DNA from 3 places in the Bacillus sp. PK3-067 genome. Region 3 is predicted to be linked to each of the others. Evidence: riboswitches for the same ligand, from Rfam matches in the RefSeq annotation. Region 3 holds a riboswitch; each other region holds the start of a gene.

Region 1 (10,149 bases), 1.0 Mb from region 3:
TCACTTTCCATACTGTATAATACATCTTTAATTATTAATTCATTCCTTTTGGTCTATAGAAAGGAGACTCGAAATGGAACTGCTCCAGTTAAAATACTTTCAGACAGTGGCACGACTAGAACATATGACAAAGGCAGCTGAAGAATTGCATATCGCACAACCTTCACTCAGCAAAACAATCGCTAGACTCGAAAAGGATTTAGGCGTCCCTTTATTTGATCGCCAAGGTCGACAGATTACTTTAAATTCTTTCGGAAAAGTATTTTTGAAACGAGTAGAGCGTATTTTTCATGAATTAAGCGAAGGGGAACGAGAAATTAAAGATTTAGCCGAATTACAACAAAGCTCTATTACACTAGCCGTTTCTATTCCGAGAATATTGCCAGAACTACTTGGCTCTTTTTTACTAGAACATCCTAACGTTCGGTTCCAACAATTTCTGGCATCCACTCCTTCTATGAAACGACAACTAGATAATATAGAAATTGACTTTTGTATCTCCTCTGTGCCAATTGAAGGAGAAGAAATTGTTTGGGAACCACTTATTACAGAAGAAATTTTCTTAGTCGTCCCTTCAGGCCATCGTTTATCAGGCCGAGAAAATATCCACCTCCATGAAGTAAAGGACGAACCGTTCATTAGTATGAACACTGGCTATGGATTTCGGCACTTAACAGATGAATTTTGTAAAGAAGCTGGTTTCACTCCGCATATTGCTTTTGAAGTCGATGAACCGACCGTAATTAGCGACCTCATTAAGCACGGTCTCGGCATCGCTTTTGTTCCAAGTTTAACTTTATTAAAAAACTCTACTTTAGCATCAAGCAAGTTGCGTATTATTGAACCCACTTGTCAGCGAACCATCGGATTAAGTTGGTCAAAAAAACGCTACTTATCAAAAACAGCTCAGCAATTCCGTGAATTCGTGATTGACTACTTCTCTAATATTAGGACATAAAATTATATGAACAAATAAAAGGTGCCAACCTCATATGGTGGCACCTTTTATTGTTCACTCTTTTTTAATTCCATTTCAGCTAAAAGCGGCAATACGTTATCAAAAATATGCGTATTATTATTTTCACCTGTTACATATCCACCGTAATATCTACTAAATACATTGTCATTTCGGAATGTGGCCATATGATCATACAATTCCTTCGCAAACTTTGTATCACCTGTTTGTAGTACGTACAAAATCGTTAGTCCGTACGCGGCCGGCGATTCATAATTCACAGTTTGTTTTCCCGTTTCTAAATTGTAACGACCGTATAGCTTTCCATCCTCCTGGAACTTCTTCTTTATAAATTCCAAATAAGCGGCTGATGAAAGACCACCTAAACTTCGATGATATGCAACGTATGATTGGTCAATAAGATTCACTTCTTTATCGTACGTAAATGTACCATCTTCTTTATACTCTTTTGGGAATGCCCAGCCATGCCTTGGATAATCAGCTAAAAATTGAACGACTTCCTGATATTGCTGAGCAGAAACTTTGCCGTACTTCTTCATATAGGAGAATGCACGCGGATTTATGTATGATGTTGTTACAAAATTATTTTGTTTTCCTGCATCTGCATCATAATAATCAACATAATAATTATCTTTTTTATTATAACGAAGTACAGCATCACTTAATTGATCGGCAAGGTTTTTATAACGCTCTTCCTTATACATTTCATAAGCACGATATAATTGTTCTATAATACGAAGATCATCTATAAGTGCATTTGTAGCTGACTGCCTCTCTCCCTTTTCAGAGAGTTTCCATAAAACGATATGATTCTTATATATGAAATTATCTTGAATAACCTTTACTTGCTCATCAAATAACGCCTGATCATCTTTATCAAGTGTATACTGTAACCATAATCCCGCCGATTCTGATAAAGCTTCACGTCCCTTAGCTTCACCCGTACCTGCCTTAGTATCTACTAAACGATACGTGGCAAGTGTTCCATTGTCATTCACCATATGTCTTAAAATAAAATTTTCTGTACGGTTTCCTTGTAAAGCTGACCAAAATACAATTCCACCTAAAGCGATTAAGAAGATAACTCCAATCCCTATATATAAACGTTTCCGCAATCTTTTCACCTCCCTAGTAAGGCTAACCTTAATTTTATCAGAACATACATAAATTTAAAAAAGACAATCTATTAGATTGTCTCCCGCATTTCTATCCCCCGCAAACCTCTTTAGAAGGTTTATATAGCGATTGTACAAGTCGATCATATTCACGACGTGTAATTTCTTTATTATATAGCTTCAATAATAAATCTCTATGCTCTTTTGAAAATGCCATCTTTTTAATGACTTCAGGATACATAAAACACCCTCTCCATTTCACATAAACTTCTTGATTCCGAAAAACAGAACTTATGTTCGCATAAAAGATTATAAAAGATTCCTGAGCAAAAAACAAACAAAACATGACCAACTATTTATTTCTTTCTATTCAAAATATTACAACATTATATTATCATATTCACTTTTTAAATACATATATATTTTTGGTAGTTTTTTTGAATAAATCTTCCAATTCAATCAGAAAATAATGGCAAAAAAGAAGAGGAGTTTACATATGGATACGGTAACATTAGCAAGAGCATTTTTTGGTTCTTCATTAGCATTCCACATTATCTTTGCAACACTTGGGGTCGGTCTTTCATTGATGATTTTTATAAGCGAAATACTCTATCACTGGAAGAAAGACTCCGACTATGCCATTATGGCGAAAAGATGGACAAAGGCGTTTGCTATTCTTCTCGGTGTAGCAATTCCAACTGGAACAATTGTTGGTGTGCAAATCTCACTTCTTTGGCCTGGTTTCGCCAAAATTGTTGGGCAAGTTATTTCTGTTCCCTTCCAAATTGAGATTTTTGCCTTCTTTTTGGAGGCTTTATTCATGTCGATTTACGTATATGCAGCTGATAAACTTCCTCCATTTATGAGATTAATCTCGCTATTTTTCGTCATGCTTGGTGCCACGGCATCCGCCGTGCTCATTACATCAGCAAATACATGGATGAATACACCAGCAGGCTTTTCAATGAATCCAGATGGATCTGTTTTTAACGTTGATCCGTGGAAAGCTTTCTTTAATCCAAGTTTTGGCACAAGTGCATTCCATGTTGTTATTACGGCTTATGCAACTGGTGCGGCTGTCATTGCTTCTATCGCTGGATTTAAATTATTGAAGAAAAATTTAAGTACACGTGAAATTGCTTATCATAAAAAAGGGCTACTATTAGGGCTTGTCGTTACATTTATTACAGGCGCTACGATGTGGCTTTCAGGACATGAATCAGCGATTGCCTTACATAAACACTCACCTGAAAAACTTGCATCTGCTGAAGCTTTATTTGAAACGACATCACACGCACCGCTATCCATTGGCGGAGTTGTGGATCCCAATACACTTGAACTAAACTATGCACTTGAAATTCCCAACATGCTTAGCTTATTAGTGGGACTAGACCCTAGCACTGTCGTAAAAGGTCTAAAGGAATTTCCCCAAGAAACATGGCCACCATTTTATACACATACACTATTCAACTTAATGGTCGGCACCGCTGCGTTTACCTTTGCAGTTGCAGCAATTGCACTCTTATATTGGTACTTCGTTTACCGAAAAAAGGGAACAGAACTACCGAAGTGGCTACTTTGGGGGGCTACCGCATGCGGACCAATTATGATGCTCGGTATTGAATTCGGATGGATTTTCAGTTGTAGCGGTCGTCAACCATGGACAATTTATGGTATGCAACGTACCGTCGATGCATCTACACGCGCCGATTTCGTCGGTCCTTTATTTGTTTTGTTCATCATTTTATATATTGGACTCGCTATTTTAACAGTCATTGTTCTACGGACATTCTTTAGAAGACATCCATTAAAGAATGATTTACAACACCAAGGAGGCGATTCTCATGCATGAGGAAAGTATTGCAATCATCATCTTATGGGCCCTTATTTTCGTATACAGTATATTAGGGTCCATCGATTTTGGAGCTGGTTTTTGGGGCATGGTATACGCCAAACATCCAACTCTCGCTGCCAAACTAGCGAATCGGTACTTATCACCCACTTGGGAAGTAACAAATACGTTTCTTGTTTTCGTCGTTGTCGCATTTCTCGGCTTCTTTCCGAAAGCGGCCTTTACTCTTGCGACAGTAATGTTCGTACCAGTTATGTTAATTTTAGTGCTCGTTGCAGTACGTAGTACGTTTATGGTATTTGCTTACTCCTTACCAAAATATCAGTACCTTCTTCGGGTTATTTCAGGTATTACTGGTCTCTTAATTCCAGCACTATTAATTACCGTTTTACCCGTTACAGAGGGAGCCTATATTACAATGTCTGAAGGAAAAGAAGTACTCCTGTATGGAAAACTTCTTTCTAGCCCGGTTATCTACTGTTATATGCTCTTCGGACTAACGTCTGAACTATTTCTCTCCTCTCTCTTTCTTGCTGATTTTGCGAGAGAACAAAGTTCAGAAGATACGTATAGAATTTATAGAAGAAATGCTATCATTCTTGGTCCTGCAACGCTCGTTACAGCAATCATCGCCCTCGTTGTAATGGACCCAGAAACACATTGGCTTATGCAAGGATTAATAAAGCAATTCCCGTGGTTTACAGTTTCTATTGTTTTATTCGTTATCGGATACTCGTCCCTTTGGTGGACAAACAAAAAATACAATACACTAGGATACCCTCGCATTGCCGTTTTAGCTGTCGTCGCTCAATATGCATTTGCCAGCTACGCTTACGGCGTCGCGCATTTACCTTATATTATTTATCCTGACGTAACTGTATTTACAAGCTTTACAACGAAAGAAACGTTCTATGCACTGCTCATTCTATACGCAATTGGGATTGCAATTTTATTACCAGGATTTATTTTCTTCTGGAATTTATTCTTGAAGGATCGTACTTTTTTGAAGGAAAAATAATATAGTCTTGGAGTCTGTCCCAAAAGGCATTTTGGAATAGACTCCTTTTGTCATGTTTTGTCGATAAGTCGATATATTTTAAAAATCGCTGATATATTTTAAGTTGCGCCGATATATTTCAATAATCGCTGATATATTTTAAGTTGCGCCAATATATCTCCATAATTGCCCATATAAATCTCATTTACTACCTTACTGCCCAATCAATTTATAGACTCCTATCACAATAGTTATTTCACTACGAGTGACACTTGTCCTTTAGCTTGAAAAACACATATTCGCTTCATCTCGTTATACGTCTAGTTCTTCTTATTTTTTGCTGAATATACTACCAATATAAACTTGAGACAAGCTACATCTGTTCAAGGGAAAATAGAAAGGTAGGCAAAATATGAGCATTGAAATATGGATTACTATTATTGTATTCTTCTTAACGATGATCGTTATCTTTTGGCGGCCTCGAGGTTTGAATGAGGCGTGGCCAGCAGCAATCGGAGCTGGTATCATCATAATTACTGGACTTGTATCAAAACCAGACGTCATGGATATTATAAGTAAAATTGGCGGTGCTTCCATAACAATATTAGCGACCATCGTCATGGCAGTTATATTAGAAAGCTTCGGCTTCTTCCATTGGTCCGCAGCGAAACTGGCAAATCTAGCGAAAGGTTCTGGACGCCGTCTATACTGGTATATTCAATTATTATGTTTTCTTATGACTCTTTTATTTAATAACGACGGTAGTATTTTAATTACAACTCCCATTTTAATTCTTCTTCTAAAAAACCTTCAATTAAAACCACATCAACAAATTCCTTATTTATTAAGCGGAGCTTTAATCGCTACCGCATCTAGTGCACCAATTGGTGTAAGTAATATCGTAAACTTAATTGCATTAAATATCGTTAATATGACTCTTTATATGCATACTGCTATGATGTTTGTACCTGCAACATTAGGCTTATTATTTATGTCATGGCTCATGTATACAGTTTTGAAGAAAAAACTTCCGAAAAAATTACCTGTTTCTTCATATGATATTGAAGAAATTTTCTTCACGAAAAACTTCCATCCACTAAAAGGAAATAATTCTGTTGATACGAAACAAAAACGGACAAGATTCATGTTAAAAGTATTAGGTTTCGTCTTCCTGATGCGCTGTCTTCTATTCGTTGCATCCTTCTTATCCATCCCAATTGAAATCGTTGCAGTACTTGGTTCACTCGTTCTTCTCATTTGGAGATGGTACTACTTACGAACAAATCCTGTCGACATTTTGAAAAAGACACCGTGGCACATTTTAATTTTCGCCTTCTCTATGTACGTCATTATTTACGGACTCCACAACGCAGGATTAACAGCTGCACTTGTACAATGGCTCGAGCCAATTGTGAATCAGCATCTACTCTATGCTAGCTTTGCAATGGGCGGACTTGTATCCATCCTCTCTAACGTCTTCAATAACCATCCTGCCCTTATGATTGGTACAATCACATTAACAGAAATGGGACTAGATCCAGTCACATTAAAAACAATCTATCTTGCAAACATCATTGGTAGTGACATCGGTTCACTATTACTACCAATTGGTACACTAGCTTCACTCATTTGGATGTATATTCTGAAACAAAACAAAATTAAAGTAAAATGGAAAGACTATTTAAGTGTATCCCTTATCGTTATCCCGCTCACAACAGTCGTCACACTATTCCTCTTATTCTACTGGGTACATCTCTTCTTTGCCTTATAAACAACAGAATCCCCATTTGCTACCGTCTTAGCAAATGGGGATTCTTCTATAATAAAGTTAGGTACTACAGTGTGATCAATCAAGTAAAGAGGTGTAACATATTATTGATATAAATGACTACCAGCTTCTTTAAATTCTTCTGCTTTCTCTTTCATTCCTTTTTCAATTGCTTCTGTCGTTTCTAAATCATTTTCTTTTGCATACTCACGAATATCATGCGAAATTCTCATACTACAAAACTTCGGTCCACACATTGAACAGAAGTGAGCTGTCTTTGCCCCTTCTGCAGGCAATGTTTCATCGTGATATTCCATCGCACGTTCAGGATCTAAAGATAAATTAAATTGATCGCGCCAACGGAATTCGAAACGTGCTTTTGAAAGTGCATCATCACGCTGATGAGCCGTTTTATGTCCTTTCGCAAGATCAGCCGCATGCGCTGCAATTTTGTACGTAATAACACCCGTGCGTACATCATCTTTGTTTGGCAAACCTAAATGTTCTTTCGGCGTTACATAACAAAGCATCGCCGTTCCAAACCAACCGATCATCGCAGCTCCAATTGCCGATGTAATATGGTCATAACCTGGTGCAATATCTGTCGTTAGTGGCCCAAGTGTATAAAACGGCGCGCCCTGACAAATATCAAGCTCTTTCTCCATATTCTCTTTAATTAAGTGCATCGGTACGTGTCCAGGTCCTTCAATCATAACTTGCACATCATGTTTCCAAGCAATTTTCGTTAATTCGCCAAGTGTTTCAAGCTCAGAGAATTGTGCTTCGTCATTTGCATCTGCAATCGATCCTGGACGTAATCCATCTCCAAGAGAGAACGAAACATCGTACTGCTTCATAATTTCACAAATCTCTTCAAAATGAGTATATAGGAAGTTTTCTTTATGATGGAATAAACACCACTGCGCCATAATCGAACCACCACGCGAAACGATACCTGTCGTACGCTTTGCAGTAATTGGAATGTAACGAAGCAATACACCAGCGTGAATCGTAAAGTAATCAACGCCTTGCTCCGCTTGCTCAATTAACGTATCACGGTACACTTCCCATGTTAAATCTTCTGCAATTCCATTTACCTTTTCAAGCGCTTGATAAATCGGCACAGTTCCAACTGGTACAGGCGCATTACGAATAATCCACTCACGCGTCGTATGAATGTTTTTACCTGTAGATAAATCCATAATCGTATCTGCACCCCAGCGCGTTGCCCACGTCATCTTCTCTACTTCTTCTGCAATAGAAGAAGATACAGCAGAGTTTCCGATATTTGCATTTACCTTCACGTGGAAATTACGCCCGATAATCATCGGTTCTGCTTCTGGATGATTAATATTCGCTGGTAAAATAGCGCGGCCTTCTGCGATTTCCTTACGAACAAACTCCGGCTCTACTCCTTCACGAATTGCAACGTATTCCATCTCAGACGTAATAATGCCATTACGCGCATAATGCATTTGCGTAACATTTGCACCTTGCTTCGCTCTAAGCGGCTGGCGATCCATTTGCGGGAAAACAGGTGTATGTTTCGAAGCCACTTTCACACCATCATCCTCTGGTTTCACCTCGCGCCCTTCATATGCCTCTACATCCCCGCGCTCCATGATCCAAGAATGACGCGGCGTTGGAATTCCCTTTTCCAGCTCCACTTTATACGCCGGATCCGTATAAGGACCGCTCGTATCATACACACGGACTGGAGGATTTGGGATGCCGTTCGTTTCGCTTTGTTCAATCTCACGCATCGGCACTTTCATGCCTGCGCGTGGTCCATCCACATATACTTTCTTACTCCCTGGTAAACTCGATTTCAATTCAATTTGCTCAGCTGAAACAGACTGTTTCATAACCTTTGTTGCCTCCCCTGTTCGTGACAAGGACGAGATATGGCCAGCGCATGCCAAAATAAAAAGAGCCAGGTCCATAAAAAAATAAGGACCTGGCTCATAAAAGACATCATTATGTAAAGCCGTTAACTTCCCTACGCTGGTACGAGCCAGATCAGGTCCAAAGGGTTAAGAAGTTCACGCGCTTCTCTCTCAGCCTACGCATACGTTAGGCACCCCTAGTTTATCACTGATTTAATTTTCAATACTTTCCCATCATACACGATAATCTGAAAAATGCAAAGGTTATTTCTTTTTCTCTTTATGGAATCATCCACGTTAAATAATATGCTTGAACATACGTTATAATACCAACAATAATTATGAAGAACACCCTATTGTAAAAATAGTTTATGATTTAACATGGGAGTTTAAAAACATCTTCACCACAAAGAGTGTTGAGAATCTCAACCATTGTATTAAGAAAATTAAGAATACTAATATACAAGAGTTTAAGAACTTTACGAATGGATTAGCCCGGGATATTGAAGCTGTCAGAAATGCGGTAACTTATGAGAATAATAATGGTCTTGCCGAAGGGAGCATAAACAAGTTAAAGCTTATTAAAAGAATCATGTATGGTCGATGCAAATTCTCCACATTGCGGACAAAGATTCTACTTTTGGAGAGAATGAGACTTTTCAACTAACTCCGGGAAGAACCATTTTTTACTTGCCAAATACATTCATCAGTCCCGTTTGCCAAAGAGCCTTTGTCTCTGCTGTATTTCGCTACAACTGCTACTGTTACCTGCCATACAACCTGCAATAGAGATAGGTAACAATTTACTATACAAGGAACAAAATTGACCTGCTCCTCCATTTAGTGATTTAACTATCTTTATTATTCAGAGCTAAAACTCAAAGAAAAATCTCTTACATTTATTGTAACGTAATTTCCTTAATATGTTAATTATTTTTTGTTGTCTTGTTAGTTAAAGGGGTACTTAGTACAAAAAATAACCGTAGATAGTAGCACGAACACTGTTCTTGTTATAATTATTTTTTTTCAGAACGTCTATAATCCTCTTTTAAAAAATATATGTAAATATAATAAAAAACGAATGATTAATAGAAATATTCTACACCACTCGTTTTTTATCGGACTTCTTTTTACTGTACTTTTATTTTCTTTATGAGTTATTAGAAAAATAATTGTCTATATAAGTCTTTATTTTTTCAAAATTCTTTTCCATAAATAAGATTGCTGGTACTTCAATTATTGGAAGATTATTTTCATTATCAAAAGCTGGACACGGTTTGGGAACTACCAAATAGTCAACTGAGTTTTTATCCCTAATATAATTAATTGAAACATCATAATACTTAGAAAAATATTCCTTCAAATCATCCTGATTCCTTAAAAATGGTAGAGAAAATATTGAACCATAATTTATACCAGCGTCGACAATTAATACAAAGCATATTTTTTTCATGATACACCCTCCTCGTATAATAAGTTTTAAGTTAATAACTGTTCCTTGAAAATTAAATAGTTTTTATCTTCAAGAGCTACATCAAAAAAATGATGTATGGGT
Region 2 (10,149 bases), 1.0 Mb from region 3:
GACTTGAAGTTTTTGGTAGGCTACTCCAATATCCTGCAACACTTTGGCGGCTAATGTTATGACCAAATTTCTTAAATACGTGGTAGATGTAACCACTGCAGTCAACACCGTTAGCAGAAGTTCCACCCCAAACGTATGGTACACCTTGCATTGATTTTGCGTATGCAAGTACGGAAGAACTGTCGCCGCTATTATTACCTGTATTATTATTGTTGTTATTGTTTTGATTGTTATTTTGGTTATTGTTAGGCTTATTATCTACTGCGCCTCCAACTGGTGTTTTAGATAGGTAACGTGTTCCGATATAACCAGTTTGACCGTTGTAGTTAATTTTGCTCCATCCAGAGTTTTCAGAGATTACTTGAACCTTCTGACCTTGTGGAAGTGCGCCTATGATTCTATAATTTGTACCTTCGCCGCTACGTACATTTAGTGCAGAAGCATTAATGTAGTAGTCACCAATTGCACCTTGGTTAGGTTTTTCAGGTTGTTTTGGTTGCTCAGGAGTAGTAGTGCCACCTTTAACGAATTTTACAAATTCGCTGCTAACAAAGCCTGTTTTTCCTTGGTAATTTACTTTAAACCAACCGTTTTCAGATCCAACTACGTTTAATGTTGTACCGTTTAAAACGCCACCAATTACACTATGGTAAGCGGCAGGGCCTGTACGAACACGTAAAGATGTAGCGTTAACTACGTAAGAACCACCAGTTTGAATAGTTCCATTATTGTTTTGCTCTTGTTTGTTGCCTTCTGTAACGTTTTCGTTAGAACCGCCTTTTGTTACGTAGTCTTTGCTTATATAAGCAGTTTGTCCTGCGTAATTGATTTTGAACCAATCTTGAACTTCGCCAACAACTTGTACTACTTGTCCTTTTTTGACAGAACCTACAGTTGTGTGAGAAGTGCTAGGACCTGTACGAACACGAAGGGAAGATACATTTACTGTATAGTTTCCGCTTGCTGGTTTTACTTCTTGGTTGTTATTATTCGTATTGTTGTTTGAAGAACCCCCAGTAGAAGAAACGCCAGATACGAATTCGCCACTTACATAACCTACTTGTCCATTATGGTTAATTTTCACCCAACCATTTTCTTGTCCAATTACGTTTAATGTTTGTCCTGCATATACACGTCCAGAAACAGAACTAGAAGTGTTAGGAGCTGTACGTACACGTAATACATCAGCGGTAACTTTATTGTTTCCACCTGTGCTTACATTGTTGTTTGCTGCTCCACTTTTTGATACAAACTCGCCACTAACAAAGCCTGTTTTTCCGTTAATGTTAATTTTGAACCAACCATTTTCTTCGCCAATCACGTTTAGTGATTGACCGTTATAAACGCGTGAGATGATGTCGTGAGAAGTGCTTGATCCCGCACGAACATGTAAGACGCTCGCGTTTACCGTATAAGATGAGTTGTTTGACGCAGAAGCTTGGACAGTTGTAGCAGCTTTTTGTGTATTTTGTTCAGGTGCAGCTTGAACACTATCAAGTGTAGGTGCTGCTCCTCCTGCTACAGACACTGCCGCAAGACCGGCAAGATACTTTTTCATAATTTGTCGATTCCTTTCTGTCTGTAATGTAGTGAAGAAATATTTACCAACTGTTAAAAATTCTAAAGAGCATGTCGATTACTGTCAAGGCTTATGTGGGAATCTGAATATGACAAAAAGATTACAAGAAAAAATCAAGGTATAAATTTACACCTTGATTTCCATTTAAATGCATATATTGAATATAAAAGGACAGAAATTATTCGTGTTTAAGAAGATGACATATTGGATTGTAACAAGATTTTATTAAAAGATTTTTGCAGTTTTTTGGTGATAGGTCCAACTTGCCCATCTTGAATCGCGGTTCCATCAAGGTGGGTCATTGGTAAAATTTCAATTGTTGTGCCTGTAAAAAAGCATTCATCTGCTTGATAAACGTCACGAACGCTGAAAAGTTCTTCCTGTACAGGAATGTGAAGAGTATTCGCTAAAGAAAGGACATATTGACGAATAATGCCATTTAAAATAAGGTGATTGGCTGGATGTGTGTAAAGAGTTCCGTTTTTAATTAAAAAGAAGTTGGAATGGCTTCCTTCCGTTACAATACCATTCCTTACGAGAAGTGCCTCTTTACAGCCTTTTCGTTCAGCTTTCGTAGCAGCTAGTACGTTTGGTAATAAATTTAATGATTTAATGTCACAGCGTAGCCATCGAGTATCGGGTTCTGATATAGCGCGTATACCATATTCAATCCATAAGGCTGGTCTTTCTTTTTTTGTAATATAGGCATAAATTGTCGGAGGGGTGTCATATGAAAATACATGTGTGCGAGCTTGTACACCACGAGATACTTGCAAATAAATTGTGCCATCTTCGTGGAAATGGTTTCGTTCAATTAATTTGTAAAGTAAAGTGATGAGCTCAGCTTTTGAGAAAGGGAGCGATAATTCTACTTCTTCCATGGATCGATATAATCTCGTTATGTGCGGATCTAATAAGTGAAAGTTCCCTTTATATAGGCGAATAACCTCGTAGACACCATCTCCGAACTGCGAACCTCTCTCTTCAAGTTCTATGTACGTTTGTTGTTTTGTTGTATCAATAACTTCATCATTCCAAAGTACAAATTTTTCGTATGCCAATTTCCGTCCCATCCTTTCGTAAGTACGTAAGTAATGTGAAACTTTCATTCATGCGAGATAAAAATCACTATAGTAATTTTTATGTAAGCAATTCTCTACATATGACCGTATATGTATTTGTAAATCATAGAGAAGTAAGGATGGTTTACCCCGCATTAACGGGCAGTAAAACTCCTACTTAAAAATTCGGGTGGAGCAAAGAAGTGAATTGGGCGAATAACTGCCCGTAGCTGCCCGATTGGTGAGGGCTGATTAAAGTTTCACTTTACAGCATTTTGTATATACAAATTCGAAAATAAGAATGAGAATCCTGCTTTTAAATAAAAAAAAGCAACATTCTTATGGAATGCTGCACAAGGAGGGTAGCTATCTTTCATAGGGACATTGTCTCGTTGAATGTTTTGTGTATGGAAACAAAACATGTTGAAAGACAATTATAAGAAAGTAGAAACAAAAGATTTACACACTTCTTTAAGGGATCTTACGAAAGATGAGAGATAAGAAATATGTAGAACCTCGTTTACATATTTTATTATAGAGATTCTTCATTAACACTATGTGAATATTTGGTAAAGGTTATGTAATTTTAAAGTTAATGAATATAAGTAGTTGTATGGAAGAAAATAAAAAAAGAGGCTGAGATTACTCAGCACTCTTCTTTTATTCTTTAATAACTGTTTTTACTTCACCAGTTTTGATCTTATTACTTTCAGAGAAGCGAAGTAAGTCACCTTCAATGATTTTATCAGACATGTTCAATTCATTTTGGGCGCGATCAATTAGTGGTTGAGATTCTTCTTTCGGTAATTGTACAACTTCGCCAGTAGCACGGTCATAGAATGTACTATTTGTGTACATGTATTTATCTGTAACGAAGCTACCGTCACGAAGAACAACGAATCCTTTATTATCAGGTGAGAATACATCATGACCGAATCGAACGTCATTTGTAGAATCTACACCAAGTAAGTTTAGAATAGTTGGTTTAATGTCAATTTCACCAGTTGGTTTCGAAATTGTTTTACCTTCTTTTTGACCTGGAACGTGAATAAACATCGGTGTTTTTTGTAAGTTCATATGGTCAAATGCAGTGATTTCTTCTTTTCCTAAGAACTGTGCCATTGCACGGTTATGGTTTTCAGAAATACCGTAGTGGTCACCGTAGAATACGATTACTGAGTTGTCGTAAATACCTTCTGCTTTTAGACGCTCAATAAAGTGTTTCATTGCTTCGTCTAAGTAACGAGCAGTTACCATGTAACGGTCAAATACTCCATCACCAGAATTGTATTCGTCGATTAATTTTGTACTGTCATCGTAAGTGAATGGGTAATGATTCGTTAAAGTAAGGAAGCGAGTATAGAATGGTTGCTTCACTTGTTTTAACATATCAATAGATTGATCGAAGTACTCGATATCTTTTAATCCCCAGTTTAATTTTGTTTCTGGTGTAATCTTGTAGTCAAGTTCGTTGTAGTAACGATCATAACCAAGTGCTGGATACATAATGTTACGGTTCCAGAATGTTGCGTTGTTTGCGTGGAATACCGACGTGTGATACCCTTGCTGACGTAAAATTTCTGGAGTTGCTGTATATTCATTGTTACCGTGTGTGAAGAATACAGCACCGCGGTCTAGTGGATATAACGAAGTATCTACTAGGAATTCAGCATCAGATGTTTTACCTTGACCAGTTTGATGGAAGAAGTTATCAAAGTAATAACTTTCTTTCGTAAATTGGTTTAAGAATGGTGTAACTTCTTGTCCGTTAACTGTTGCACCAATTAAGAATGTTTGTAATGACTCAAGAGAGACAACAATTACGTTTTTCCCTTTTGCAGTACCGAACATATTTGGATCTGGTTTACTTTGTGTTGTTTTTACGTAGTTTTCTGTTTCTTGTAATTTACTACCGTCAGCGAACGCTTTTTGTGAACTTGATTTTGCTTGTAAGCCAAGATCGTATACTTGGTGTACATATAATCCTAAGTTTTTAACAAGCATAACGCGGTCGAATGAACGTGTTAATAGTTCTGGGCGTTCAGCTTCTGCAAGTCCTAAGTTTGCGAAGAAAATAGCAACTGTTGATACGAAGTATAGAGAACGCATCGGGCGTGCTACACGCTCTGTAGGTGCAAAGTTCTTCATTTTCTTTAATAGAACGAAGAAAACGATAATGTCTGCAAATGCAAGGATAATTTTGTAGTTAAATAATTCTTTCACACTAGAACCTAAACTTCCGAAGTTAGATGTTTGTCCTAGCACCGGTAATGTAACGAAGTCATTGTAGAATCCGTAGAACATTACGTTACCAACAAGAACGATTGTTAAGACAAAATTAATTCCAAGTGCTATATAGTTACGTTTTTTCCCTTTTGCAAATAATGCAAGACCAACAAGCAGTAATGATGCTGCTAATGGGCTAAGGAATAAAATGAATTCTTGCATGAAAGATTCAAGTTTTAAATCAAAGCTTGTGCGTGTAATAAGGTAAGTTTTCAGCCATAAGGCTAAAGCTACGAATAAAGTGAAACGCACATTTTGAAATTGTGATTTCAAGGTTTCTTTCATTCATTTCCACCCTTTCTCTATCAGGCTTGGTCGATTTTGGAGCGAAAAATGCTAAAATAAAAAATACATAGTTTTCTTGGCCATAATTAAAGGTTCTATATTCACCCATATACGACTATAACTATGCATACCCTTTTGGTTTCTTTTGTTGCTCATAAGCATAACGTCATTTCTGTATTATACAACAAAATTCATTTCTGAGAAACACTATAACATTTTACATTTTTTGTATAAGATTTGTCACTACCAGAGAAAACTTTAACATTCGTTTATATGTCCGTCAACTAGAAAATATAACAAAGGTAGAGCAGAATGTTAAGTAGAAGTGAAAATTTTCTTTGTTGAGAAATAAGAAACGAAGATGGGTAAGGGTTATCTAGAAATCTATTATATGAAGGAAATCGTGTAAAAATTAACGAACACTTGTTCTTTTTTAGTTTGTTTGTTACAATAAAAGTTCATTGATAGGTTTTGTGTAATTTCCATGAACTTTTACTGATAACATATTGTAGCTTATTTCTTTTTAAAAATAGGGAGGCTTTTTACATGAAACAAAAATTTTCAGTTGAAGCGTTTTGGAAGAAAGTAAAACATGTTGCAAAGCAAGCTGGGCAGTCGGTCATTTATGCAAGTTTATTACTGTTTTACGTTTTGCAAAGACCCGATGTTCCAAAACGAGTGAAAATTATTGTAATTGGAGCACTTGCTTATTTTATTGCACCGATTGATGCGATTCCAGATTTCATTGCTGGAATTGGCTATACGGATGATTTAGGGGCGTTAACGGCCGCACTAATACAGGTGTCGTTATACGTCAATGAAGATGTGAAAGATAAGGCACGAGTGAAGTTGGCAGAATGGTTTGGTTCGGATATAGACACAACATTTATCGATCAGAAATTAGGTCAATAGGTGAAATCTGTCATGAGGTGACAGGACGAACGTAAGCGAGGAAGTGCATTATGCCATCAGGAAGAACGCATACGAAAATAAACTTAATATCCCTTCCGGTTGTTTTGTTTTTGCTCTTTTCGTATGGATTAACAAATTTTGATTTTTTATTAACTTTTGCAATTGGTTTTTTAGTAGGTACTTCATTTTTAACACCAGATTTAGATACGTACAGTAATGCTTATAACAAATGGGGTTTCTTACGTATATTTTGGTATCCTTATAAAAAAGTAATGCCGCATCGATCTTTCTTTACGCATACGATTATACTTGGTGATGTGATTCGTATTGCGTACATGTTAATTGTCTTTTCTCCATTTTTATTACTATTAAATGTAATCGCATTGGATGGTAATTTAATAGAAATTGCGCAGAAACATGAGGTTGAAATTGTAACATTCTTAATGGGAATTGTTGTGGCAAGTACGCTCCACATTATAGCGGATAAAGTGAATACACGCCGAAAGAAAATGATGAGAAAAAAGAAGAAACGCAGAAGATAAAGTGAACGAATTAGGAAAAGGGCCCCTTGCAATTTGCAAGGGGCCCTTTTTAAACAAACATTTGTTTAAAATTAAGCTTTCAGCACTTTAATTCCTTTTACAATGTTCCAGATGAAGTAGTATAAGCTGATGATTCCGCAAATAGCTAAGACAATCATTGATCCAATTCCAAGTGTTACATCTGGTTGATCAGATCCAAGACCCATAATTCCTAAAATAGTTACGCCAATGAATGTAGCGATACTTGGAATGATGTGTGTCCATAGAGCACGTTTTGCATGTGGTTTTGTTTCAGCGTCTCCTACAATCCAAACGATAATAGGGAATAAGATAGGGGCAAATAGTACACTAAAGTATGATAACGCAGCTAATATTTTATTTCCGTTCATATATATCACCTCATAAATAATTTCTGTTGTTATACTATTATTATGCAATAAATTTTGCAAGCTTTCTATCGATGAACATTACAGGAACATGACGATTTTGTAAGATTTTTTCGTTAAATGATAAAATTTTCAAAAAAATCTTTTTTAATGGAAATTGTTATGGTACAGTATAAATGAAAGTTGTTGAAAACGTTTTCTTAAACGTTTTTTTATTTTAGACTTAAAGGTATGATGACCTGATAGTCTATTGATGAGGTTATTCTATTTAAAAGGGGATTCTTTAGGGGGAGAGAACAATGAACACATGGACACAAGTTTATGATCCGTTCGGAAACATTTGGATTTCGGCAGCGGTAGCACTTATTCCGATTATCTTTTTTTTCTTAGCTTTAGCAGTTTTCCGCATGAAAGGGTATGTGGCAGGATTTATTACGGTTGTACTTACAGTTTTAGTAGCGTTATTCGCTTATAAAATGCCGTTCACGATGGCAATGGCAGCGACCGGATATGGTTTCTTATACGGATTATGGCCAATTGCTTGGATTATCATTATGTCGGTATTTTTATATAAAATTTCTGTGAAAACAGGTCAATTCGATGTGATTCGTGCATCGGTATTATCGATTACGAACGATCATCGTCTACTCGTTATTTTAATTGGATTTTCATTTGGAGCATTTTTAGAAGGAGCGGCAGGATTTGGGGCACCAGTAGCGATTACAGCAGCACTTCTTGCGGGGCTTGGGTTAAATCCTTTATACGCAGCAGGTCTTTGTTTGATTGCAAATACTGCACCAGTGGCGTTCGGAGCGATGGGAATTCCGATTACAGTTGCTGGACAAGTAACAGGTATTGATCCACATAAAATTGGACAAATGGCTGGGCATCAATTACCGTTCCTATCATTATTTGTGCCATTCTTTATCGTATTTTTAATGGATGGATTTAAGGGGATACGACAAACGTGGCCTGCGTTATTTGTAGCGGGTAGTTCATTTGCGATTACGCAGTTCATTACAGCGACATTTTTAGGACCAGAACTTCCGGATATTACATCGGCACTTGTAAGTTTAATTAGTTTAGCGCTGTTCTTAAAAGTTTGGCAGCCGAAAGAAATTTATCAATCTGGGCAAGCAAATAGTGAAGTAGCAGCAACAACGACAGCGGCATCGATGCCGAAATTAACGTTTGGAAAAGTAGTGAAGGCATGGTCCCCATTTATCGTATTAACGGTTATGGTAGTCATTTGGAGCCAAAGTTTCTTTAAGGCATTATTCACTCCAGGAGGGGCTTTAGAAAGTCTTGTATTTAAGTTTGAAATTCCAGGTCTGCATAATCTAGTAATGAAAGCAGAGCCAATTGTAAATAAACCAACGCCTTACGAGGCAATTCTGAAGTTTGATGTATTATCGGCAACCGGAACAGCGATTTTAATTGCTTGTATCATTTCCATGTTTATTTTGAAAATGAATGTAAAAGATGCAGTAGTGACATTTAAAGAAACGTTAAGCGAATTAAAAATGCCAATTCTATCTATCGGATTCGTACTAGGGTTTGCATTTATCGCAAACTATTCTGGTCTATCTTCCACGTTAGCGTTAGCATTAGCTGGAACTGGCGGACTATTCCCGTTCTTCTCACCATTCTTAGGCTGGATTGGCGTATTCCTAACAGGGTCTGATACGTCTGCGAATGCACTGTTCTCAAATTTACAAGCCATTACAGCGCAGCAAGTCGGCGTATCTGAAGTGCTTCTCGTTGCAGCAAATACAACAGGCGGTGTAACAGGTAAAATGATTTCCCCGCAGTCGATTGCGATCGCTTGTGCAGCGGTTGGTCTTGCTGGAAAAGAATCGGATTTGTTCCGTTTTACAGTGAAGCATAGTTTGTTCTTCGTAATTATTGTTGGTATTATGACTTATGTTCAGGCTTATTATTTAACGTGGATGATTCCATAAACAACAAAAGAAATAAACTTTTAATTTTCCAAATTATGGTGTATGATAGAAAAGTATTGAAAATTAAATCAGTGATAAACTAGGGGTGCCTAACGTATGCGTAGGCTGAGAGAGAAGCGCGTGAACTTCTTAACCCTTTGGACCTAATCTGGCTCGTACCAGCGTAGGGAAGTTAACGGCTTTACATAATGATGTCTTTATGAGCCAGGTCCTTATTTTTTTATGGACCTGGCTCTTTTTATGGAAGATGCGCAAATTGGGAATACCGACAGTAGTGGATAGGCTTGTTCAACAAGCAATCAGTCAAGTGCTTGGTTCAATATTTGAAAAACAATTTAGCGAATCTAGTTACGGCTTTAGACAAGGGCTCTTTTATGTTTGTATTTCGGAACTTCATCATATTTCTTTAAATAATAAGCACGGTAAGTAGCTTCACGAAGTTGTACAGAGTTGGCAGCTTCAACCATGTAATAACGAAGATACTGGTTTCCCGTTCGTGTCATGGGTGTTCGTTCCGATTCAAAGTTTCCAGATTGCGATTTTTTCTAGTAAAGACCGGTGTATTTGGCCAATTGTGCTTCGTTCTCAAAGCGTTCAATTTGTCCAACTTCCGCAATGATTCCCGCGGCGTATACGACTCCAATGCCTGGAACACTTGTTAAATATCTCGCTTCTGGAATGGCTTAGAATAAAGCAGTAATGCTTTTTTCTATCTCTTTGATTTGTTTTTTCAATGTTTGAATCAATCGTGCATAAGTGGCTAATACAACGTCCACAGAGTCTTGAACGACCTTACCTAGTCGGTAGGAGTCACGTATGGATTTCTTGATGGTTTTCGCTAAATCTTCCGGGTCGCTAAAGCGTCCTTTCCCCTTTTTCTGAAGAAGAGTAGCGAGTGCTTCTAGATCCATTTCTGCGATTTCATCCAACGAAAGGGAATCTGAGAGTATTTCCATCATCGTCGCACCAAAAACAGAGGTATTTAACTCTTTCGATAACGTATTACATTTGTAGTAAAGGTTCTTCAGAAAGTGTTGCTTACATTCTGTTTGCTGGTGAACGAGTTGATATCTAGATCGTGTTAAACGTTGAAGGGCAACGTATTTTTCCTCCTTGATAAGAAACTTATTATACCGT
Region 3 (10,149 bases):
TGGCGGAATTGGCAGACGCACTAGACTTAGGATCTAGCGCCTTTGGCGTGGGGGTTCGACTCCCTTCACCCGCACTTTTAATAAAATAACTCATACATGTCTTGCGGAAGTAGTTCAGTGGTAGAATACAACCTTGCCAAGGTTGGGGTCGCGGGTTCGAATCCCGTCTTCCGCTCCAATTTTCAATATGACATGCCGGGGTGGCGGAACAGGCAGACGCACAGGACTTAAAATCCTGCGGTGGGTGACCACCGTGCGGGTTCGACCCCCGCCCTCGGCACCATATGCGCCCGTAGCTCAATTGGATAGAGCGTTTGACTACGGATCAAGAGGTTAGGGGTTCGACTCCTCTCGGGCGCGCTTTTATTAACGGGAAGTGGCTCAGCTTGGTAGAGCACCTGGTTTGGGACCAGGGGGTCGCAGGTTCAAATCCTGTCTTCCCGATATTCCCAAAAAACATGGGGCCTTAGCTCAGCTGGGAGAGCGCCTGCCTTGCACGCAGGAGGTCAGCGGTTCGATCCCGCTAGGCTCCACTTTATTTAATATATGTCTCGGAGGTATACCCAAGTTCGGCTGAAGGGATCGGTCTTGAAAACCGACAGGCGGTGAGAATCGCGCGGGGGTTCGAATCCCTCTACCTCCTCCATTTTTTCTTTAATGGTTTAGACATATAATAATAAAATATTTATTTTTTCCTTCATGGAGGTATACCCAAGTTCGGCTGAAGGGATCGGTCTTGAAAACCGACAGGCGGCGAGAGTCGCGCGGGGGTTCGAATCCCTCTACCTCCTCCATTTTTAAAACTTTATATTGTCGCGGGGTGGAGCAGCACGGTAGCTCGTCGGGCTCATAACCCGAAGGTCGCAGGTTCAAATCCTGTCCCCGCAACCAAATGGTCCCGTGGTGTAGTGGTTAACATGCCTGCCTGTCACGCAGGAGATCGCCGGTTCGACCCCGGTCGGGACCGCCATTTATGTTGGCTCGGTAGCTCAGTCGGTAGAGCAGAGGACTGAAAATCCTCGTGTCGGCGGTTCGATTCCGTCCCGAGCCACCATTTTTTTATGCCGGCTTAGCTCAATTGGTAGAGCAACTGACTTGTAATCAGTAGGTTGGGGGTTCAAGTCCTCTAGCCGGCATCATTTAGGGGCATAGTTTAAAGGTAGAACTGAGGTCTCCAAAACCTCCAGTGTGGGTTCGATTCCTACTGCCCCTGTAAAGTATATGGGCCTATAGCTCAGCTGGTTAGAGCGCACGCCTGATAAGCGTGAGGTCGATGGTTCGAGTCCATTTAGGCCCACCATATATTATTCCGCAGTAGCTCAGTGGTAGAGCTATCGGCTGTTAACCGATCGGTCGTAGGTTCGAGTCCTACCTGCGGAGCCATGGCCCGTTGGTCAAGTGGTTAAGACACCGCCCTTTCACGGCGGTAACACGGGTTCGAATCCCGTACGGGTCATACAAAAAAGAGTCAGCATTATGCTGGCTCTTTTTTATTTTGTTAATCCTTTTTATTACGTTACTTTCCAGAAATAAATAAAGGAATTTTGGAAAAGCTATGGTATGTATAAAAAGGAGGAAATCATAATGACACGAGTGAGAGACTTAATGAGTACCCATATTGTACATTGTACACCGCTAGACAATGTATATGAGGCAGCTGTAAAAATGAAGGAAGAATCGATTGGATTAATTCCTGTTGTTGAAAATGAGCAAGTTGTTGGGCTTGTTACTGATCGTGATTTAGTCGTTCGAGGGATTGCTGAAAAACATCCTGGATCTAATAAGATTACAAATGTAATGACAACAAATATTATCTCAGTTTCTCCAAATGATTCTATTGAAAAAGCTACAGAGCTAATGGCACAGCATCAAATTAGACGATTACCAGTAGTTGATAGTGGTCAACTTATTGGCATGTTAGCACTAGGAGATTTAGCTATAAGGGAATCAGCAGATGATCAAGCTGGATTTGCCTTGAGCGAAATCTCAGAGCGTACAGAGTAAATTGAAACTTTCATTAACCGAGAGTTTAATGGTCACTCATAAAGAGCTAAATTATATATAAATTTCAGATACATTATTCTAGTATATATGGATTAAACTAATATGTTAGCGTGATGTATCTGAGACATTATATAATAAGTATGTGGTTAATAATTTCGACATTTTTTTAAAATTTGTTATTCTTAATTTTTAATAAGAGAAAAGATGATATACTGATAGATATAAGTATTATGAGAGATTTTGAATATAACAATATTAATTTTTAGTGGTGCGATAATAAATTAATATTTCCTACATAGATGAAAAGGGAAGGGGAATTATATGAAGGCTGTACAGGGCGATCCAAATTGGAATTTGGTTACAGATACATATATAGAACCAAATAATTTCGCTGAATTATTTTCTTTGCTTGTACCTTGTCACCCAAAAGGTGAGGGGAAAGAACGAACTATATTAGTATGGAAAGAGAAAGAATTTTATAAAGAAGAAAATTTAGCGGCATTTATCGTATATGGCATGAATAAAGCAAAGAAATTACCGCAGTTTCATAAAGATGAAATTCCAACTTTAGTGCGTATTCTTCGCTTATGCCAAGAGATTGGTTGGTATGAAGAGGCAAATGATTTTATGATAGCGCAAGGATTAGCTGAGTTTGTTCATACTTCATTGGAATATGAAACATGGGATCTTTTGACGCAATCAGTTGCTTTAAATTATTTAATTATTAAATATCGTATAGGTGAATTGACAGATAGGGATATTGAAATTTGGGATAGAGTTAAATTTAATGAGAAGTGTATAACCGATTGTAAACATTTATTATCTCATAAAGAAGTATTGGAATTTACATTCTTTTATATGTGCAAGAGAGCGAAATCATTATCAAAAGAGCAATTAAATAGTGATATGATGAGTTTAGCAATGTATTGTAATACTTTTGTATATGATTTGTATACACATGATTTATTACGGAAATATCGTAAGTGTACAGATTTCCTATCATATTATGGGCCTAGTCAGGCAGTTTTAGCATGTCAAAGAGCTGTATTATCTCAAATTTCCGATCGCTTAGACCCATTAAAGACAACGCATGTAGATGATTATTTATATGTGATGAAAGAAATGATGGAGCATATGACGATAGGAGTAATGGATCGATATGGTCATTTTATTGGAAAGCTACTATCTTATGTGCCATTTTTCGAAATGATACAAGTTCCACAGCATGCATATTATTGTGAAGAATTACTGTATATTTGTAAGGGCATTGAATATAAAGAAGAAACACTACGCAATTATATATTTATACAATTACATGATTGTTTACCATCATTTTTTAGGCTATTTCTTAAAAATAAGCGTTACGCAACGATTCATGATATTCTTTTCTATTGGTGCGATGACGAACAACGAATGAGCTTAGAGAAAAAATATAATCTGAGCTTTATTTATGAAAAATATGCTTGTGGATAAACAATATTTTCGATATGAAAAATTAATATAAATTAAAAAGGATCTCCAGTTTATGTGAGATCCTTTTTTGTTAGTAAAACAAGGAGAAAGTGATTAAGACAAGAAACAACATTCCATATAGGAGAAGTTGTGCAGTATAACTTCCTTGTATACCAAAAAAAGTATTGGCTTTCTTATACAAATTCAATATGTATTTTATTGGAGTATCTTTGAAAGATTGGTACACAGTGTCTCCTCTTTCTAAGCTTCTTGTTTTTGTTTTTGGTTATAAGGGACATTAATATATCTAGCTACAAATAATAAAACAGCCATAAAGAATACTGGAAATACAGTAGATAAATAAAAGCCATTACTAATTATATTTGTTATGAGAGCACTCAAAAGAAAAATAGCATTATAAATATGGGCAATTTTTTGTTTTAGTTGCACTTGAAATGATTCCATCATAATTTCTAATGCAACAAAAGCAATAATAATAGATAAAAATACAATGTTTGTATTGTAAATGATTAAACAACAGATTAAACCTAAAAAGGCTACGTATTCAATTATAAGAGGTATATTGCGTGGCATACAATTTACCTAACTAAATATGGCAGTGGATTTACTGCATTTGTTTTTTCAAAATTCCATTCTCCATTATGTAATTCAAAATGAAGATGTTGCCCGTATGAATGACCTGTGTTTCCCATATGACCTATTAATTGTCCAGTCTGTACTTGATCACCAGCTTGTACAGTGCGATCCTTCATATGAGCATAAACAGTTGTATATAATTTCCCATTGATTTGATGCGCAATGAAAACAACATTGCCATAGCTAGCTGAATAATAAGATTTCACAACTTTACCTGCAGCAGCAGCTTGGATAGAGACGTTTCCTGGAGCGGCAATATCTATACCATAATGCATTTGTTCCCAGCGTATATCAAAGGTTGAGCTAATTCTTCCTTGAGCGGGGAATTTGAAAGCAGCTGGAATTGATGAAGGCTGATCTGTTTTAGCTTGTGGTTGATTTTGTACTACATAGTGTTTTGCTACATATCCGTATCCTGTGCCAAAACGAATTTTATACCAAGTACCTACAGTTTCTACTACTTGTACTTGAGTACCGTTTTGTAATGAACCGAGTAGAGCGCTACTTGTACTAGCGGTGCTACGTACATTTAGATTAGGTGTTGCAACAGTATATTTTGTATTATTTTGAACGGTGATTCCTTTTACTAAGGGTTGTGAACCATTAGAGATGAATGCTTTTTGTACGTAACCTGTTTGGCCATTATGTGATATTTTATACCATTCGCCTTGATCTTCTTGAACGGTAATAAACTTACCATTTGGTAATACATCTAAAATGGAAGATTCTAAATTAGGTTCAGAGCGAACGTTTAATGCATTAGCATTAACGATGTATTGATCATTAGATTGAAGTTTGTTTTTTAGTAAAATAGCATCTTTTTGTACATAACCTACTTTATTATGAACAGATACTTTATACCAACCATTAGTTGTTTCAATGATGTTCACTTTTGTATTAAAGCGAATTGTATCAATTGATGTGCTTTTTACGTTATCTTCTGTATGTAATGCTACTTGATCGACTTTGACATACCCAGTTTTAATATTAGATAATTGTTCAGCGTTTGCTTTTTGTACATTTGTTTCACCCATAGAAGGAAGTAAAGAAGCAATCGCTACAGTAGTTGCTGTTAAAGCAGTAGCTTTCATATTCATGGAATAGAGACCTCCTCTAGTTGTATAGTTGTAATTTTATTATAGTATAAAGATATAATATAGTGGGGGTATTCACATAAATGTAATATGAAATCAATATAAAAATAAATTTTTTGAGGATAATGATTCCTTTTTATACAATTAATTGGGGTTTTATTTTCTAAAATAGAATGTATGTATTGTATAATTTTGATATTATGTTGATAATTAAGAAAATTAAAAAAGTTGATGATGTCTTATTAGGGTGTTATACTGACAGTGATAATTTTATAGTTTGCTAGGAGAGCTGGTGTTGCCAGCTGAGAGTAGGCCGTAAGCCTTTGATCCTTTTTATTACCTGATCTAGATTATGCTAGCGTAGGGAAGCAATTCGGACACTAACAATGAGTCCCCGTTTCTTTGCGTATAGAAACGGGGCTTTTTTATTTGAAAATTTCATATTGAAACCACTAGGGGTGCTTGACTTGCTGAGAGAGGAATAATCCTTAACCCTTACAACACCTGATCTAGGTAATACTAGCGAAGGGAAGTGGAACATCGAATAAATGTATAACTTTATTTGCTGTAACCACTTCTTATATATAGAAGTGGTTTTTTATTTAGATACATATATTGGAAGGGGATAGAGAAATGAAATTTTGCGATAGATTATTAGAAACTGTGCAACCGGTTTGGGAGATGAGTCATAATCATCCGTTTGTAGTGGGTATGGGAGATGGCACGTTAGAAAAAGATAAATTTCAGTATTATATTATTCAAGATTATTTATATCTGCTAGATTATGCAAAGTTATATGCGATTGGTGTTGTAAAAGCAACGAATCCACAAGTAATGGGAAAGTTCGCTGAACAAATTGATGGAATATTAAATGGCGAAATGACAATCCATAAACAATATGCAAAAAGACTTGGAATTTCTATAGAGGAGATAGAGTCTGCGAAACCATCTGCTAAAAATTTAGCTTATACAAATTACATGATGTCTGTATCTCAAAATGGCACACTTGCGGAATTAATAGCAGCGCTTCTTCCATGTATGTGGAGCTATTGGGAAATTGGAAAGCGTTTAAATGATATTCCTGGAGCAAGAGATCATGAGTTTTTTGGTGAGTGGATTCAAGGATATAGTTCGGAAGAATACGGTAATCTTTGTATTTGGTTAATAGATTTATTAAATGAAATGGCAGTTGGAAAGTCTGAGAAAGAACTAGAAAGATTAGAGGAGATCTTCTTATATTCCAGTCGATTTGAATATTTATTCTGGGATATGTCCTATCGTAAGGAGATGTGGGGATTTGAGGAGCAAGAACATACTACAGTTTCATAATGTTTCTTTTCATTACGATGAGAAACCAATCATCCATGAATTAAATGCTTCTATACATGAGAAAGAGTTTGTCAGTATTATCGGACCGAGTGGATGTGGAAAAAGTACTTTATTTCGCCTTATTACAGGTCTAGAAAAGGTAAGTACTGGACAGATAGAACTGACAGAAACAAAGAACCATCCTGTAGGATATATGCCGCAAAAAGATATGCTTTTGCCGTGGAGAACAATTATTGAGAATGCTGCCCTGCCGCTAGAGTGCCAAGGTGTACAGAAGAAAGAAGCAGAAGTAAAGGCAAAGGAACTGTTACATAAATTTGGTTTGCAAGGGTATGAGAAAAAATATCCGAAAGATTTATCTGGTGGTATGAGACAACGTGTATCTTTTATTCGAACTTTATTAACAGGCGGGGAGATATTGCTGTTAGATGAACCATTTAGTGCGTTGGATGCTTTAACGAAGACCTCTTTGCAAGAATGGTTGTTTGAACAATGGCAAGAGTGGGAAAAAACAATTTTATTCATTACTCATGATGTTGAAGAAGCGTTATTTCTTTCAAACCGAGTTTTAGTAGTGGAACAGCAGCCGATAACGACTTTGACTGAGCGGAATGTACCGCTTGATCATAACAGAACACGAAAAGATTTATATAAACCGGAAGTATTAGCGCTGAAAGATGAGCTTCTTAGTATGTTACAAAGGCAGGTACTTGTGTGATGAACCGATTGAAAGAATTAGTTCCTGCTATTACACTTTCTAGTATTTTACTAGCTGTGTGGGAAATAGGAGCAAGAATTGTAGATGAGATGTACATTTTACCGTCACCTTCTGCGATTTTAATGAAGATATGGAAACTAAAAGACATATTATTTACGGTTCATTTACCTGCAACGTTATACGTCGTTTTAATAGGTGTTGTTATCTCTATCGTATTAGGTGTAGGGCTAGCGATGTTAATGAATGCGAGTACATGGATGGAGAGAGCGTTTTATCCATTATTAGTTGCTTCACAAACGATTCCGATTACTGCGCTTGCTCCGCTATTTGTTTTATGGTTTGGATATACAATTTGGAGTAAGGTTGTTGTCACAGTTTTAATTACGTTTTTCCCAATTGCGGTCAATACGTATGATGGACTGCGTAGTACGAAAAAAGAATGGGAGGAGCTCTTAGTTACATATGGAGCAACAAAAAGAGATATTTTTCTTAAATTAAAGTTGCCGTCTGCTCTTCCTTATTTTTTCTCAGCTTTAAAAATTGCAGTTCCGCTTAGTGTTATCGGAGCAGCAATTGGAGAATGGCTCGGTGCACAAGCTGGGCTTGGATATTTCAGTAAGAGAATGATGACGCAGTTAGATGGAGCTGGCGTATTTGCACCTATTGTATTGTTATCATTATTAGCTATTTTCTTCGTCGTAATTATTTCCATATTAGAAAAGAAATTCATTAGTTGGAGGAAGCATTCATGAAATTTTTAAAGCGCATCTTTGTGTTTACATTATTAATTGCAATAATTGCAGGATGTTCGAGTAATTCAGCATCAGACAAAAGTAAAAAAGAGAAAGAAATAACAGTCATGTTAGATTGGTATCCAAATGCGGTACATAGCTTTATCTATGCAGCAATTGAAAAAGGATACTTTAAAGAAGAAGGTGTAAAGGTAAATATTAAATTCCCTTCTAATCCGACTGATCCATTAACGCTGGCAGCAGCAGGGAAGGTGACAGTTGGCTTGTATTATCAGCCAGATGTTGTTATGGCGAAAGCGAATGAGCAAATTCCAGTGAAATCAATTGGGGCTGTCGTACGTTCACCATTAAATCATGTTGTATCACTGAAATCAGCGGGCATTCAATCACCGAAAGATTTAGAAGGAAAAACAGTAGGATACTCTGGAACACCATTAAGTGAGATGTATTTAAAAACGATGGTAAAAGAAGCTGGTGGTAATCCTGATACAGTGAAAGTAGTAGATGTTGGCTTTGATTTAGTACCAGCATTAATTACGAAGAAAGTAGATGCGGTAACAGGGGCATACATTAACCATGAAGTACCTGTTATGCGTCATGAAGGCCATGAACCAGCGTACTTTAATCCAGCTGATTACGGAGTACCAAACTATCATGAGCTTGTGTTTGTAACAGGTGATAAAACGTTGAAAAAAGATAAAGAGGCGTTGCAAGCTTTCTTACGTGGTACGAAAAAAGGCTATGATTTCATGAAGAAAAACCCAGATGAAGCATTGAATATTTTATTAAATCATCAAGAAAAAGAAAACTTCCCACTTGTGCCAGAAGTTGAAAAGGAAAGTATGAAAATTTTATTAGAGAAGATGGAAACGAAAGATGAGCCATTCTTATCAGATTCAAAAGAATCTTGGGAGAAACAAAATAAGTGGCTGAAGGACAAAGGAATGACGAAAGAAACCGTCCCAGCCGATGAATTATTCGAAAATATTTTAAAGTAGGCGAATGAATATGAAAAATGAGCTCCACGTAATCTCAAATGGCCATATGCCATTCGAAGAGTTAGTGAATGTAGCGATGCAAATTGAGAGTGAGATTGATTATTTGCATATTCGTGAGCGTGAGAAGAGTACGAAGGAATTATATGAAGGTGTGGAAAGTCTATTAATGGAGGGCTTTCCGGCTTCTAAAATTGTCATAAACGATCGAATTGATATTGCAATTTTATTAAATATTCCTCGTGTTCAACTAGGATATCGAAGTACAGATGTAAAGTCAGTGAAAGAAAAGTTTTCGTATTTGCATGTCGGTTATTCTGTGCATTCGCTAGATGAAGCAATAGTAGCTTTTAAAAATGGAGCGGATTCACTCGTTTATGGCCATGTATTTCCGACAGATTGTAAAAAAGGTGTGCCAGCGAGAGGGCTTGAAGAAATTTCAGACATTGCAAGGTGTTTATCTATACCGATTACAGCAATTGGAGGAATTACCCCAGAAAACACAGTGGATGTTCTTACTAACGGTGTAAGCGGTATAGCAGTTATGTCTGGAATTGTAAGTAGTAGTAACCCGTATAGCAAAGCGAAATCTTATAAGGAATCAATAAGAAAGTGGGCGGAAAAACATGTGTGAGAAGTATGATGTAGCGATTATTGGTGGTGGTGTAATTGGTAGTTCAGTTGCACATTTTCTAGCAGAAAGAGGACATAAAGTAGCGATTGTGGAGAAGCAAAGTATTGCATCGGAAGCTTCAAAAGCAGCTGCTGGTTTACTTGGTGTTCAGGCAGAATGGGATGCGTATGATCCGCTATTTGAACTTGCTAGAGAAAGCCGAGCTATATTTCCACAACTTGCAGCAGTTTTACGTGAAAAGACGGGTGTTGATATTGGATATGAAGAAAAAGGAATTTATCGTATTGCTCAAAATGAAGATGAGAAGGAAAGAATTCTTCACATTATGGATTGGCAGCAGAAAACAGGTGAAGATTCTTATTTTCTAACGGGAGACCATGTGCGGGAAAAAGAGCCATATCTATCCGAATCTATTATAGGAGCAGTATATTATCCGAAAGACGGTCATGTTATTGCACCAGAGCTTACGAAAGCATTCGCACATTCTGCAGCGATTTCCGGTGCTGATATATAT

The links. A riboswitch is a leader RNA that binds a small molecule or an ion and turns the genes downstream of it on or off. The one in region 3 is predicted to bind thiamine pyrophosphate.
Region 1: linked by a shared signal. The riboswitch ahead of thiC (phosphomethylpyrimidine synthase ThiC) and the one ahead of tenA (thiaminase II) in region 3 are both predicted to bind thiamine pyrophosphate.
Region 2: linked by a shared signal. The riboswitch ahead of M1D73_RS26560 (reverse transcriptase domain-containing protein) and the one ahead of tenA (thiaminase II) in region 3 are both predicted to bind thiamine pyrophosphate.

What each region holds. Positions count from the first base shown of each region.
Region 1 is NZ_CP096490.1:5,126,911-5,137,059, forward strand. It holds gene M1D73_RS26500 (LysR family transcriptional regulator) at 74-958, shown strand; gene M1D73_RS26505 (hypothetical protein) at 1,006-2,091, opposite strand; gene M1D73_RS26510 (hypothetical protein) at 2,183-2,332, opposite strand; gene cydA (cytochrome ubiquinol oxidase subunit I) at 2,588-3,943, shown strand; gene M1D73_RS26520 (cytochrome d ubiquinol oxidase subunit II) at 3,936-4,961, shown strand; gene M1D73_RS26525 (arsenic transporter) at 5,353-6,711, shown strand; gene thiC (phosphomethylpyrimidine synthase ThiC) at 6,813-8,573, opposite strand; TPP riboswitch at 8,688-8,803, opposite strand; partial or broken gene M1D73_RS26535 (L-lactate permease) at 8,875-8,946, opposite strand; gene M1D73_RS26540 (transposase) at 8,992-9,261, shown strand; gene M1D73_RS26545 (hypothetical protein) at 9,745-10,047, opposite strand.
Region 2 is NZ_CP096490.1:5,137,741-5,147,889, reverse strand. It holds gene M1D73_RS26595 (C40 family peptidase) at 1-1,558, opposite strand, end outside; gene M1D73_RS26590 (D-amino-acid transaminase) at 1,768-2,652, opposite strand; gene M1D73_RS26585 (LTA synthase family protein) at 3,301-5,211, opposite strand; gene M1D73_RS26580 (YkvA family protein) at 5,758-6,123, shown strand; gene M1D73_RS26575 (metal-binding protein) at 6,174-6,665, shown strand; gene M1D73_RS26570 (magnetosome magnetite crystal formation protein family) at 6,737-7,054, opposite strand; gene lldP (L-lactate permease) at 7,351-9,012, shown strand; TPP riboswitch at 9,084-9,199, shown strand; partial or broken gene M1D73_RS26560 (reverse transcriptase domain-containing protein) at 9,257-9,373, shown strand; partial or broken gene M1D73_RS26555 (transposase) at 9,369-9,629, opposite strand; gene M1D73_RS26550 (IS110 family transposase) at 9,696-10,149, opposite strand, start outside.
Region 3 is NZ_CP096490.1:742,035-752,183, forward strand. It holds tRNA gene M1D73_RS03750 (tRNA-Leu) at 1-74, shown strand, start outside; tRNA gene M1D73_RS03755 (tRNA-Gly) at 104-178, shown strand; tRNA gene M1D73_RS03760 (tRNA-Leu) at 195-283, shown strand; tRNA gene M1D73_RS03765 (tRNA-Arg) at 287-360, shown strand; tRNA gene M1D73_RS03770 (tRNA-Pro) at 371-444, shown strand; tRNA gene M1D73_RS03775 (tRNA-Ala) at 461-533, shown strand; tRNA gene M1D73_RS03780 (tRNA-Ser) at 554-646, shown strand; tRNA gene M1D73_RS03785 (tRNA-Ser) at 702-794, shown strand; tRNA gene M1D73_RS03790 (tRNA-Met) at 815-891, shown strand; tRNA gene M1D73_RS03795 (tRNA-Asp) at 895-970, shown strand; tRNA gene M1D73_RS03800 (tRNA-Phe) at 979-1,054, shown strand; tRNA gene M1D73_RS03805 (tRNA-Thr) at 1,064-1,136, shown strand; tRNA gene M1D73_RS03810 (tRNA-Trp) at 1,143-1,213, shown strand; tRNA gene M1D73_RS03815 (tRNA-Ile) at 1,224-1,300, shown strand; tRNA gene M1D73_RS03820 (tRNA-Asn) at 1,309-1,383, shown strand; tRNA gene M1D73_RS03825 (tRNA-Glu) at 1,385-1,456, shown strand; gene M1D73_RS03830 (CBS domain-containing protein) at 1,585-2,004, shown strand; gene M1D73_RS03835 (DUF3965 domain-containing protein) at 2,326-3,477, shown strand; gene M1D73_RS03840 (hypothetical protein) at 3,718-4,050, opposite strand; gene M1D73_RS03845 (SH3 domain-containing protein) at 4,056-5,210, opposite strand; TPP riboswitch at 5,480-5,591, shown strand; TPP riboswitch at 5,652-5,755, shown strand; gene tenA (thiaminase II) at 5,841-6,536, shown strand; gene M1D73_RS03855 (ABC transporter ATP-binding protein) at 6,505-7,254, shown strand; gene M1D73_RS03860 (ABC transporter permease) at 7,254-8,006, shown strand; gene M1D73_RS03865 (ABC transporter substrate-binding protein) at 8,003-9,004, shown strand; gene tenI (thiazole tautomerase TenI) at 9,015-9,635, shown strand; gene thiO (glycine oxidase ThiO) at 9,628-10,149, shown strand, end outside.